DNA from 2 places in the Colwellia sp. RE-S-Sl-9 genome. Region 2 is predicted to be linked to the other one. Evidence: riboswitches for the same ligand, from Rfam matches in the RefSeq annotation. Region 2 holds a riboswitch; the other holds the start of a gene.
The links. A riboswitch is a leader RNA that binds a small molecule or an ion and turns the genes downstream of it on or off. The one in region 2 is predicted to bind cobalamin.
Positions count from the first base shown of each region.

Region 1: it holds a riboswitch for cobalamin, as region 2 does, so the genes downstream of both, ACM9HF_RS16595 (hypothetical protein) here and ACM9HF_RS09645 (ABC transporter ATP-binding protein) in region 2, are expected to answer to the same signal.

Region 1 is NZ_CP182631.1:3,823,464-3,829,274, reverse strand. Features, by position in the region: gene ACM9HF_RS16615 (DUF3592 domain-containing protein) at 1-55, shown strand, start outside; gene cobO (cob(I)yrinic acid a,c-diamide adenosyltransferase) at 73-690, opposite strand; gene ACM9HF_RS16605 (tetratricopeptide repeat protein) at 704-1,588, opposite strand; gene ACM9HF_RS16600 (cobyrinic acid a,c-diamide synthase CobB) at 1,642-3,003, opposite strand; gene ACM9HF_RS16595 (hypothetical protein) at 3,044-3,640, opposite strand; cobalamin riboswitch at 3,763-4,148, opposite strand; gene ACM9HF_RS16590 (histidine phosphatase family protein) at 4,278-4,865, shown strand; gene ACM9HF_RS16585 (cobalamin biosynthesis protein CobD/CbiB) at 4,895-5,811, shown strand, end outside.
Region 2 is NZ_CP182631.1:2,250,492-2,256,302, forward strand. Features, by position in the region: gene ACM9HF_RS09625 (alpha/beta fold hydrolase) at 1-848, opposite strand, end outside; gene ACM9HF_RS09630 (PhzF family phenazine biosynthesis protein) at 915-1,826, shown strand; gene ACM9HF_RS09635 (DUF1499 domain-containing protein) at 1,886-2,608, opposite strand; gene ACM9HF_RS09640 (nitrate- and nitrite sensing domain-containing protein) at 3,053-3,238, opposite strand; cobalamin riboswitch at 3,262-3,466, shown strand; gene ACM9HF_RS09645 (ABC transporter ATP-binding protein) at 3,594-4,406, shown strand; gene ACM9HF_RS09650 (FecCD family ABC transporter permease) at 4,403-5,407, shown strand; gene cobT (nicotinate-nucleotide--dimethylbenzimidazole phosphoribosyltransferase) at 5,420-5,811, shown strand, end outside.

The DNA of each region.
Region 1 (5,811 bases), 1.6 Mb from region 2:
TACTTTAGCTCTGGCGGTTCTTCCCTTATATTTATATTTACATGAATACTTATAAATCACATAAAAAGCGAGTTACCAATCTAAACCTTTTTGCGCTTTAACACCGGATTTAAAGGCGTGTTTTACGGGTTGAACTTCAGATACTGTGTCGGCTAATTCAAGTAAGCGTCGATGACAAGCTCTACCGGTAATTAATACATGTTGCATTATGGGGCGATTATTTAATGTTTCAATAATGTCATCTAAATCTATGTATCCGTACTTCACCATGTAGGTCATTTCATCAAGCAGCACCATATCTATGTTTGGGTTACTTAACATTGCTTTACTCTTTTCCCACGCGACTTTTGCCGCAGCGATATCGGTCTCTTTACTCTGAGTTTCCCAAGTAAAGCCGGTTCCCATCACATGATGCTCTACTGGAAATTGTTTAAGAATGTTCATTTCGCCACATTCCCATTTTGATCCTTTAATAAATTGCACAACACCTGTGTTTAAACCATGTCCTACGGCACGTAATATAGTACCGAAACCTGAGGTGCTTTTACCTTTACCATTACCAGTAATAACCACTAAAACACCGCGTTCTTCGGTGGCTTTTGCTACACGCTCATCTACATTAGCTTTAATTTTTTGTTGGCGAGCTTTATGTTTTTCTTCATCGGTTAAGGTATTACGTTGTTCTGTCATAATTGTCTTCTTTCTAGGGGCTAAGTTCAAAGTCGAGTTTTCTTACTTTGATGTTTACGCCTGATTTTGTGAGTTCTTGATAAAAATCGGCAAGGTTACACTCTTTAACCTGCTTACATACAATACCGTATTTTAAAATAGCGGTTTTACTACTTTGTAAAGAAGCGAGCTTTAACCAATGTAACGCCTTGTTAAAATCTTTACTAACAAACTGCCCATTAATATACATTTGAGCCAAGTTAACTTGCCCTTTTGCGTAACCTAATTCTGCTGATTGTTGAAAAAAGTTAAAAGCGCTTTCTAAACCCGTTTCATTAAAACGATCATTTAAAAAAGCTACGCCTTTATTATTTTCTTTTTTACCGTATATTAAACCACTAGAACGATAATTTTCTTTCATGGGCCCAACCACGTTACCATAGAGCAGATTTTGAATAGGTCTATTAGCTAAATAGATAGCCCCGTTGCTAAACATATTCTTAATTTCATTATGTGATATATCGTAACGTCGAGTTTCAAAGTATTTTTTAAAACCTAATTGCCCATAGTAAATTGCATTAATAACCGCATGCTTACTTTGATAATAAAAACCGCCATACATAAGCGTAACAATGTCGCCCGTTATATCCACTACCTTAGCAATTCTGTATTTTTCATGGGGTCGTAAATCTTTTTTAATCAGCCTAAAATCAATAAAGTAAATGTCGTTAATTTTAGGTTCTAAAATAATAGCCAAAGAGTTATCTTTTTGATGCTTATAGTCCATATATTCTGTAAAGCTGAAATACAAAGCAATAAGAGCAAGAACCACCGCAAACGTTTTTAAGGGAATTTTTATTGGACGGAAACCTATGGTTCTTAATGCCATAGCTGCTTTTATTCCTGTATTTTCTGTCACCTAACTTCCTTGAAGTTTGTTTTAATTTATTTGACCATACTACCCTGCAGCCATTACTTAGTAAAAAGTTTTACCGTTAATTCAGGATTACTTTGAAAATACCAATGCATGTACGACGCTATAATATTACCGTGCTGATAAACAAACTCGCCTAAGCGTTCACTGGGGTGATGCTTAGTTTGACTAATAGGCTCTAACGAAATGTCGGCACTTGAGTAATGAAAACTGTGGCCGCGCATTACATTATTCTCTAACGTTTCAGTTCCTTTTAAAGGTAATTCAACCCACTGAGAACCAATAGCCGCTAGCTTTTTTTGCATAATGGCATTACCCGGTAACAAGCCAACCATTGAAAACTTTTTATCTTGTAAATCAGTTAGCTGCTCAAGTAAATACAACATACCACCACATTCTGCAATCAATGGTTTATTGGTTTTAGCAAAAGATCGTACGCTCGATATAAAGCTTGTATTTTGAACAAGTTGCTCAGCATATAATTCTGGGTAACCACCGGGAATATATAACACATCACCTGCTGGTAACTCAGCATCGGTAAGTGCTGAACAATAAACTAACTCAGCGCCTGTTTCTTGTAAAAAAGCGATATTAGCCGCATAAATAAAACTAAAAGCTTTGTCTTTTACAATAATAATACGAGTGCCTTTTAAAACACCTTCATGTTGATACTCGTGTTCAACCTCTTCACAAGGAAAAAACTCTATACTGGCAGGAAGTTCAGCTAAACCTGTAGCGGCAATATGAGACGCAGCTTGATCAAGTTGTACATCAATATCAGCCAACTCTTGTGCTTGTACTAAACCCAAATGACGTTGAGGTAACGTAATGGTTGCATCTTTAGGCATTCGACCGTAAAAGCGTAAATCGTCAGGCAAGCAATTTTGTAATATTTCGGTATGTCTAGGCGTGTTAACTCTATTTGCTATAACACCTGAAAATGGCAAATTAGGACGATAGTTAGCTAATCCAAAAGCAACCGCTGCAAAGGTTTGCGCCATGGCAGAAGCGTCGATAATACCTAATACCGGAATATTAAAATACTCAGCTAAATCAGCACTACTTGGCGTACCATCAAAAAGCCCCATAACCCCTTCAATCAAAATGAGATCTGACTCAAGCGCAGCTTTATATAACAACTGTTTACAGTCTTGTTCACCCACTAACCACAAATCTAATTGATACACTAATTCGCCGCTGGCTTGGCGTAAAATCATAGGATCAATAAAATCAGGTCCTACTTTAAATACGGTAACCTTTTTACCTTGATTACGATGATACCTAGCGATAGCAGCAGTAATTGTTGTTTTTCCGGTGCCTGATGAAGGAGCAGCAACAATTAATGCTGGGCACATAGTGCCTGTGCCCTTTACATTATCAGGAGTATTTTCAAATGCCAAAGTAAACGCCTTTTATTAATAAGTTGATGTAAGCAACAATTTATGATGAAAGTTGAGCTGTTGTTTTTTCAGTGAAAAAACGATTGATACACCAATGCATTACTATTCCTGTAGCAACATAAAACACAGGATTAGAAACTGATTTAAAAAAGTATTTATTTACTCGTGTTGCATATTCAGCCCACGATAAATCTGGAAATTTCCCCGAGAAGGCATAATAACTACCATTAGAGATGAAAAAGGCAATAGAGCTAGCAATAATTAACGCTACACTCACTTTAACAATATTGGTTATCATATTTTGTTGTGACCAATCAGGACGCACGTAATAACCCGCTGCAAACATAGCAACATAACTAAAAGCTAGAGCAGGATAAGACGCGGTTAAACAATCACCAAATTGTCCTCGATGAAATGAAGACGCTAAATCAATAGTGATAGATAAAATATAAAAAAACCAAAAGTCTTTCACTTTACGCAAGTACATACCTGCTAAAAAGAACACAGCTGTAGAAGCACTTGGCAGGCTATTGAAAGTAGAAAAATGATTACCACGTGTAGCGATCATTAACAAAGTTAATAAGCCACATATGCTTAAGAACAAAGAAAGGGGTGATTTTACTTCAGTTAATTTCATAACAATCCCGTTAAATAGTTAACGGTGGAGAAATCAAAGTTAGTAAAAGAAGTGAAAACTATAAATAAGAACGTTATAGGCTAATACAAATTTACTAGTCTCTGAAAAGCCGCCCACCGCAGTTGTCGAGTATAAATTAGGCCGGTCTCCGGACTCCTGTTCATCGCTTTGCAATACCTTCCCATGCTTTCATTGAATGAAGAATACCAAACGCATTAATGAATTGAACTATTTTATATGAAGAATAAATGGTCAAATACAAGGCATTTATTTTAATAACTAGTTGTTCTAATTATTAAATAAATAACGATGTAATTGGCCATTTAAACAAGTATAAATGATCAATTGGTTATTGCGATTGGTATAAACACAGTGGTTTTTATTGCTGCTCACAGTTACCGTTGCGGGGGCAGTACTGGTATTTCACCAGTTTCACGTTTCATCTTAATTAATACTTATTCATTAAATTATAAGCATTAATTTCGACACCTAAATCTGACTGAAATAGTACCTGAAGCAAGCTGTTTATACAACATATACCCATATCAAAGTAAATGATGCACACTATTAATATTGTGCATTGAACACTGTTGCTGATTTAGTTATGCTGCGCTGCAATTAGCAAAAGTACGGCTCTATGATTACAACTTTATATTTAGCTCGCCATGGCGAAACTCAGTGGAATAAAATACAACGTTTTCAAGGACAGCTTGATAGCAACTTAACCGAGTTAGGTAAAACCCAATCAGAGCAAATAGCTCAAAACGTGCTTAAGCATAATATCGAAGTTATTTTCTCTTCAAATTTAGGACGTGCCGTAAACAGTGCTCAAATATGTAAACAAACGCTTGGCGTAAACACCCAAGTAAAATCTAGCCTTACCGAAAGGCATTTAGGCTATTGGCAAGGTAAGCAAATAACAACCTTATCGAAAGATCCTAATTATGTTGAGCTATTGCAGAAATTTACTGAGCTAACACCTCAAGGTGGAGAAAGCGCTGTAACTTGTGGCGAACGTATTTACAAAGCACTTGAAAAAATAGCGATAGAATATAAAACAGCTCATATTTTAGTGATTTTTCATGGTGAGGCTCTGCGTTGTTTTTATGGTTATATTGGTAATAATTCGAATATGAATGCCTACGACTTATTTAAAAATGGTTCTATTAACAAACTAACTTATGAGCATAACACCTCAAGTTTTCATTTAACGCCATCGACCTAAGCTAAATTGCTCTATAAAAAGGAAAGAAAGTGACATTTAACGAACTTACTTTATGGTTGTTTTCTACACTGCCTTTTTATACGCTAACATTAACAATTATTTTAGCTTTATTACTTGATAAGTACTTAGGCGAAGCTCGTCAGTATCATTACTTAGTGGGCTTTGGTTGGCTTGCTCAACAAATCGAAAAACGTTTAAACACCTTTCAAACCGATAAAAAATCAGACGAAACACAGCCATTACGCTTCAATATAAAAAAGGCATTATTAGGCTCACTCGCATGGGCTATTTTAGTGCTACCTATTCCGTTACTTTATTGTTTATATCTCAATCATTTAACTTGGTACTGGCAAATATTATTAGACGCTATCGTGCTTTATTTAGCCATTGGCCTAAACAGTTTGTATCAACATGCTATGCAGGTTTACCAACCGCTAAAAGAAAATAATTTAGTACAAGCAAGGTACTTTACTGGTTACCTCGTTAGTAGAGAAACGGCTGAACTAACGCCTACTGAAATGTCGCGAGCAACGGTTGAGTCTATGTTAGAAAATGGCCACGACTCGGTTATCGCATCGATAGTTTATTTTATTATTGGCGGTGCACCGCTAGTTATTTTTCATCGTTTTGCCAATACGTTAGATGCAATGTGGGGCTATCGTACATTACAATTTAACTCTTTTGGTTTCGCCAGTGCTCGGCTTGATGATGCATTAGGATTTATTAGTGCAAAAATATGCACCTTGTTATATGCCATTCAAGATACATTCCTTACAGCATTAGCAAACGCCTATAAACAAGGTAATACATACAAAAGCCATAATGGCGGCTGGGTTATGGCAGCCGGTGCAACCGTGATGAATAAAAAGCTAGGTGGCACAGCGCAATATAATGGTAAAATAGTTGAATCGGTTACTTTAGGTTGTGGTGAAAATATAACAGTTGA
Region 2 (5,811 bases):
GGCGTTTTAGTGCCTAATCGAGGATGACTTATAGATAAAGCAACCACTTCGTTAGATAAACGCTTAATAACAGTTTCAAACTCTTCTTTTAAATTAGGGTAGGCTTTATTACAGGTTTCTTCATTAGCGCAATGTTCAAGCAATAAGTTAAATGATCGCTCTGAGCTCAAACCAAATAAACCGATAGGTACTTCAATCGGCCCTACGCTATCTAACACAACACTTTTAATATTTTCGGGAAATAAACGCATATAAGTAAGCGCCGCTCTTGTTCCATAAGAGCCACCATAAAGATTCATTTGCTTGTAACCTAATGCTTCTCTTACTGCATCAAAATCACGGATTGCATTTTCTGAGTTGTATTGGCTTAGCTCGTTAGTTTCTTTTAATTTTGTAATACAATCTAGCGTTTCTTGTTCAGAAAACTCTTCAGGAATCATGCTATATAAATTCCCTTTGGTAGCTTCATCACACAACATGGGTTGAGATAAACCAGTACCTCGTTGATCAATTAAAATAATGTCGCGTGTTTTTCTAATTTCTACAAAGCTTCGACGTATATGTGCTGCTAATTCAACAGCTGCTTGACCTGGCCCCCCGGCAAGAAACATAAGTGGCGCATTATTTTTTGAGCTATCAATCGCTGGTAACACAGCATAATTAATGGAAATATTTTTGCCTTCAGGCTTATTGTAGTTCTCGGGGACATTTAAAGTGCCACATTTTACTTGCGAGCGAATACCATCAATGTGGCAGTTTTCAACAGCAGAGTTTTCTTCATTCGCCAACGCAGCATTAGCTGTAATACTTAACAAAAATGAAAATAGAACGAATCTTGTTTTCTTCATTACTTTCCCTTGTAAAAATTTTAAATTTGGTGTCTATTAAAATAAATTATTTGACTAAAAAATCTCATGAATACTTATATGGATATAACAGTTTATTACCTTAATTCTTTTACTTACAATGGCTCAGGCGGTAACCCAGCAGGTGTTGTATTAAATGCAGATAATCTAACACCGCAGCAAATGCAGTATATTGCCACACAAGTGGGATACTCTGAAACCGCTTTTGTATCAGCGGATGTTGAATGCGACTTTAATGTTCGATTTTTTACTCCGAATCATGAAGTTGATTTTTGTGGACACGCGACTTTAGCAACATTTTCATTATTGTTCGAAAAACAGATCATTGAAGCGCAAGAGTATACTCAACAAACTAAAGCGGGAAAGTTAAAGGTAAAAGTGGCCACTGATACCTTAGTGAATATGGAACAAACACTCCCGCAATATTTAGGTGTAGTTGAAAGCAAAGAAGTAGCTGAGTTATTAAATATTTCTGAAACGTTATTTGCTACGACTAATCTACCTTGTGAAATTATTTCAACGGGCTTAGCTGATGTAATAATACCTGTACCCTTTGGAACTTTAGATTCAATAGTGCCTGATTTAGATAAAATATCGCGTTTTAGTGAAAAATATAATGCGATTGGCATTCACCTGTTTGAGTTATCTCCAGCCCAAAAAAATATCTCAGAAAGTAATTCAAATAGTTTAACAGCCAGCTGTCGAAACTTTGCACCTTTATTTGGTATTCCTGAAGAGTCTGCTACGGGTAGCGCTTGTGGTGCTCTCGCCTGTTATTTAGATAAGTATAAGGTTATAGATGGCCAACACTACACGTTTGAGCAAGGTAGAATAATGGAGTCGCCTTCTTTACTGAAAGCTTCAATCTTTAAACGTGATAGTATAATTACGAAAGTAGAAGTGAGTGGTTTTGCTTATTTATTTGATTGTAAAAAGATAAAATACCCTAGGATCTGTTGATCTATCAAGATTGTTTTTTCAGCCCCCTGAAAGATCAACAAACCTAGTTAAAAGCATAATTAAAATGATGATATAAAGCTTTTTATACGTTTGGCATTAGCTCCAAGATCTGTTCCACCAATACGAGAAATGGATCGTAGATCTATCTTACTTCCTGTATCCGTTGCTTGAATACGAATAGCTACATCGTCTTTAAAACCCCAGAGTAAACTGGTATCAACTGCTTCAATCATTCCTTGCTTAATATCTTTAGCAACAATTTCCCAGCCTAATTTTATCGCCGTATCAATAGCTTTATTAAACGCTTGCTCTGTGTTCAAGATGCTTACAATGGGTTGTAGTTCTGGATAAACTTTTTGTTGTAACGGAGCTAATTTTTCGCTGTCGTATTCTAGTGGATTAGTTCCTTCGCCACGCAAGGCTAAAATGGCTTTAAATTGAGGTAAATTAACCGTGTCAGTACTTACCTGATGTAAAAAAGGTAAAGACTTAGCTTTAGCCGCTTGCATTGATAAACCAACAGCCGGTATAGCTAATAAAATAGCGACTATAGCACTACTTTTAAGCACACGTTGTTGCTTTGTAAAAAACGCAAATAAACCAATTACTATCGCTATTACCAGCACAACAATACTAGCATACCCTGTAAATTGAATGATTTTAAAAGACGTTCCCATGCCCCATAATTGCAAACGATAAGCAATAACGGCAAGAGGAAAACCCAGTAACAAAGGAATAGTTAAAAACTTACAAATAGTTATAATTTTTTTAATGAACATCATGTTGCCTTAAGATCGGTATTAATAGAAGCCCATATATTTAGCAGGCATGTGGATAATTGTACTACGAAGTATATCTAGACCTTAGAATGGCTTACATTATTTCATTGCTCAACTTCGGTTTCAAAAGTGAAAAAATAATATCCACTTAATATTCAAAGCTGTGTTCAAGTACGCTGTAGCGTTGATCATTTATTGATTTTAGGTATGAAATTTTAGCTTAGCTCACTTTTATCAATGTATTTAGTTCTAACGGTTAAATCGTTTTCTTTTCTAACTTGACTAAAGACGGCCATTAAATCTTTTATGCGATTATCTAAATCTTTAATCACGACGTAGCTTATAACTATAACTAAAAAACTTATAATAAAAATAACATCAGCGCTTAACATTAACGAGCTATTCGCTGAATTTTTAATATATCAGTTAGTTTCATTACTGATATATTTAGTTTGTTTTCAACTTGTTTAACTGCTTTATTCTATCTGTTGCTTGTTCGAACCAGTAGCTTGCATCAATACCAAATTTCCCCGTTGCTGACTTTTCCATTGCAACTTTTCGTAGTTTTTCAACTTCAAGTACAGCAGGTTGTTGCATAGCATTGGTAAATATTGATAAAACAAATACTGTTATTTAATTAAAAAATAACTGTGGTAAGATGTCGGCGCTTTTAAGGTGTTTTTTACTCTTATTTATTAGAGGAAAAACTTAAAGGGGAATATGGTGCAAGACATGGTTAGTTTTATTAACAACCACTTAATTCCATAACTGTTCCCGCAACTGTAAAGAGAGTTTAGTGACGGTTAAAATAACATCACTAAACACTTAAGTCAGAACACCTGCCTTAATCGCCTTTAGTGAACGTGCGGGTAACGCGAAAAACTAAGAATATCTCTCATATAATTATGAGTGACTTCTTATGATGTGTCCTTGTATTTCCTAAAATTGTATTCGCTATGTTTTATTCGCTATTATGGTTAAGGCACATATGTCACCCTTTGTTCTACAAGCAAATAATGTTACTTGGTCTGCAAACCCAAAAAAGGTTATTCAAGGTATTCACCTACAAATAAAAGCAAGTGAAACCGTTGCTATCGTTGGCCCCAATGGCGCAGGAAAAACCTCTCTTCTTAAATGTTTATACGGCGAATATTCAGATTATTCTGGTAATATTTATTTGCATGGCAAGCCCCTTAAAAACCTTAATAATAAAGATATAGCCAAAAAAGTCGCTGTGGTTAGCCAACATTCAGAGTCTGCATTCAACTTAACTGTTTTAGATATTGTAGGTATGGGGCTTATCCCTCATAAAGGATTGTTTGACATAAATACAGATGCCGACAAACACAATATTGAACAAGCGTTAATCAAGGTTGATCTGATAAAAAAACAGCATCAATTATTTAGTACTTTATCAGGCGGTGAGCAGCAGCGAGTATTAATTGCTAGAGCTATTGTACAAGCGCCTGATATTTTGATTATGGATGAACCTACGAATCATCTTGATATGTACTATCAGCATCAAATATTAATGTTAGCCAAGTCCCTCAACATAACCTTATTGATCACTATTCATGATCTTAATTTAGCCGCCCAATATTGCGATAGAGTGCTCATGTTAAACAACGGTCAACTTGTAGCAGATGACACACCTGAAAGTGTATTTACCGCCGAAAACTTAACTGATGTATTTAAACTAGAATGCGCTATTGATAAAAACCCTTTCACTCAAAAAACAAGAATTACCTTTGCTGGTATAAACAACCAAGTAAATGACGAATCAAAGTGGCTACAATCATGAAAAATCACTTATTAACAAAAAAGCTACCGTACAAATATTCGCTCTTGTTAATTGTTAGCCTCGTTGTTATCACGTTATTGTCTTCTATTGGGTTTGGTGTTGTTGAATTAAACCATAAAGCAGTATGGCAATGTGTAACTCAAGGGTGTGAAAAAGGTATTTACGATACCATTTTATGGGAAATACGCTTTCCGAGGGTATTGCTTGGTTTTATCGCGGGCTTTGGTTTAGCTTTAGCAGGCGCTTTAATGCAAAACGTGACACGTAACCCACTTGCCGACCCGTATTTATTTGGTATTGTTTCTGGAGCAGGCTTAGGGGCAACTTTAACTCAGTTTTTACCGGTATCAATGCAGCTTGTTTCGTTACCTTTTGCCTCTTTTTTAGGGTCTTTATTAGCGGTTGGACTTATTTTAATTGTGATATATCAAAATAATTGGCGTCGCATTGAGCACTTACTGTTAGCAGGCGTAGCGGTTTCCTTCTTATTAAGTTCTTTAACCACCTTTATTCTTTACAGCGGTGATGCTTTTTCAAGTAACCGCGTTATTTTTTGGCTCATGGGCAGTTTAGCCAGAGCAGACACCAACGCTCTACTGTTGATATCCCCCGTAATTATTATTGCTACGCTTATTGCACTTTTATTAGGACGCCAGCTTGATGCGCTATTACTCAGTGACGACAGCGCTCGCACCTTAGGAGTAAAAGTTGAACGCTTGCGTGTTATTACCCTTATTTTATGTGCTGCAATAACAGCCGTTATTGTGTCTTATTGTGGCGGCATTAGCTTTATTGGTTTGATGATCCCACATATTGTTAGGCCTTTTGTGGGCATTACCAGCGCTAAATTATTTATAGCCGTAGGCTTAGTTGGTGGCTGTTTTTTAGTGTGGGTAGATGTTGTTGCGCGTACGGCATTAGGCGGACAAGAAATACCAATAGGTGTTATTACTTCAGCGATGGGCAGTTTGTTTTTCTTAGCCCTATTACGAAAAATGTAAGCGAGATTTTTTATGGAAATAAAAGCGTTAAATCTTGAATTTGAAAGTAAAATTCAAGATAAAATCAATCAAAAAACCAAACCTGTTGGCTCTTTAGGCTTATTAGAAAGCACGGCTTTACAGCTTGCGCTTATTCAAAGTAATAAAAGCAATAAGCTTATTTCACATATTTCAATTAACAAACCTACTGCCTTAGTTTTTGCTGGAGATCACGGTATTAGTGAAGAAAGTGTTTCAATTGCACCAAGTTGTGTAACTCGCCAAATGGTACAAAATTTTATCGCTGGCGGCGCCGCAATTAACTGTTTTTGTAAGGTAAACAATATTGATTTTAAAGTCGTTGATGCTGGCATTATAGACCCCATTACCGATAGTTCATCTCGATTAATTAACATGAGATTAGG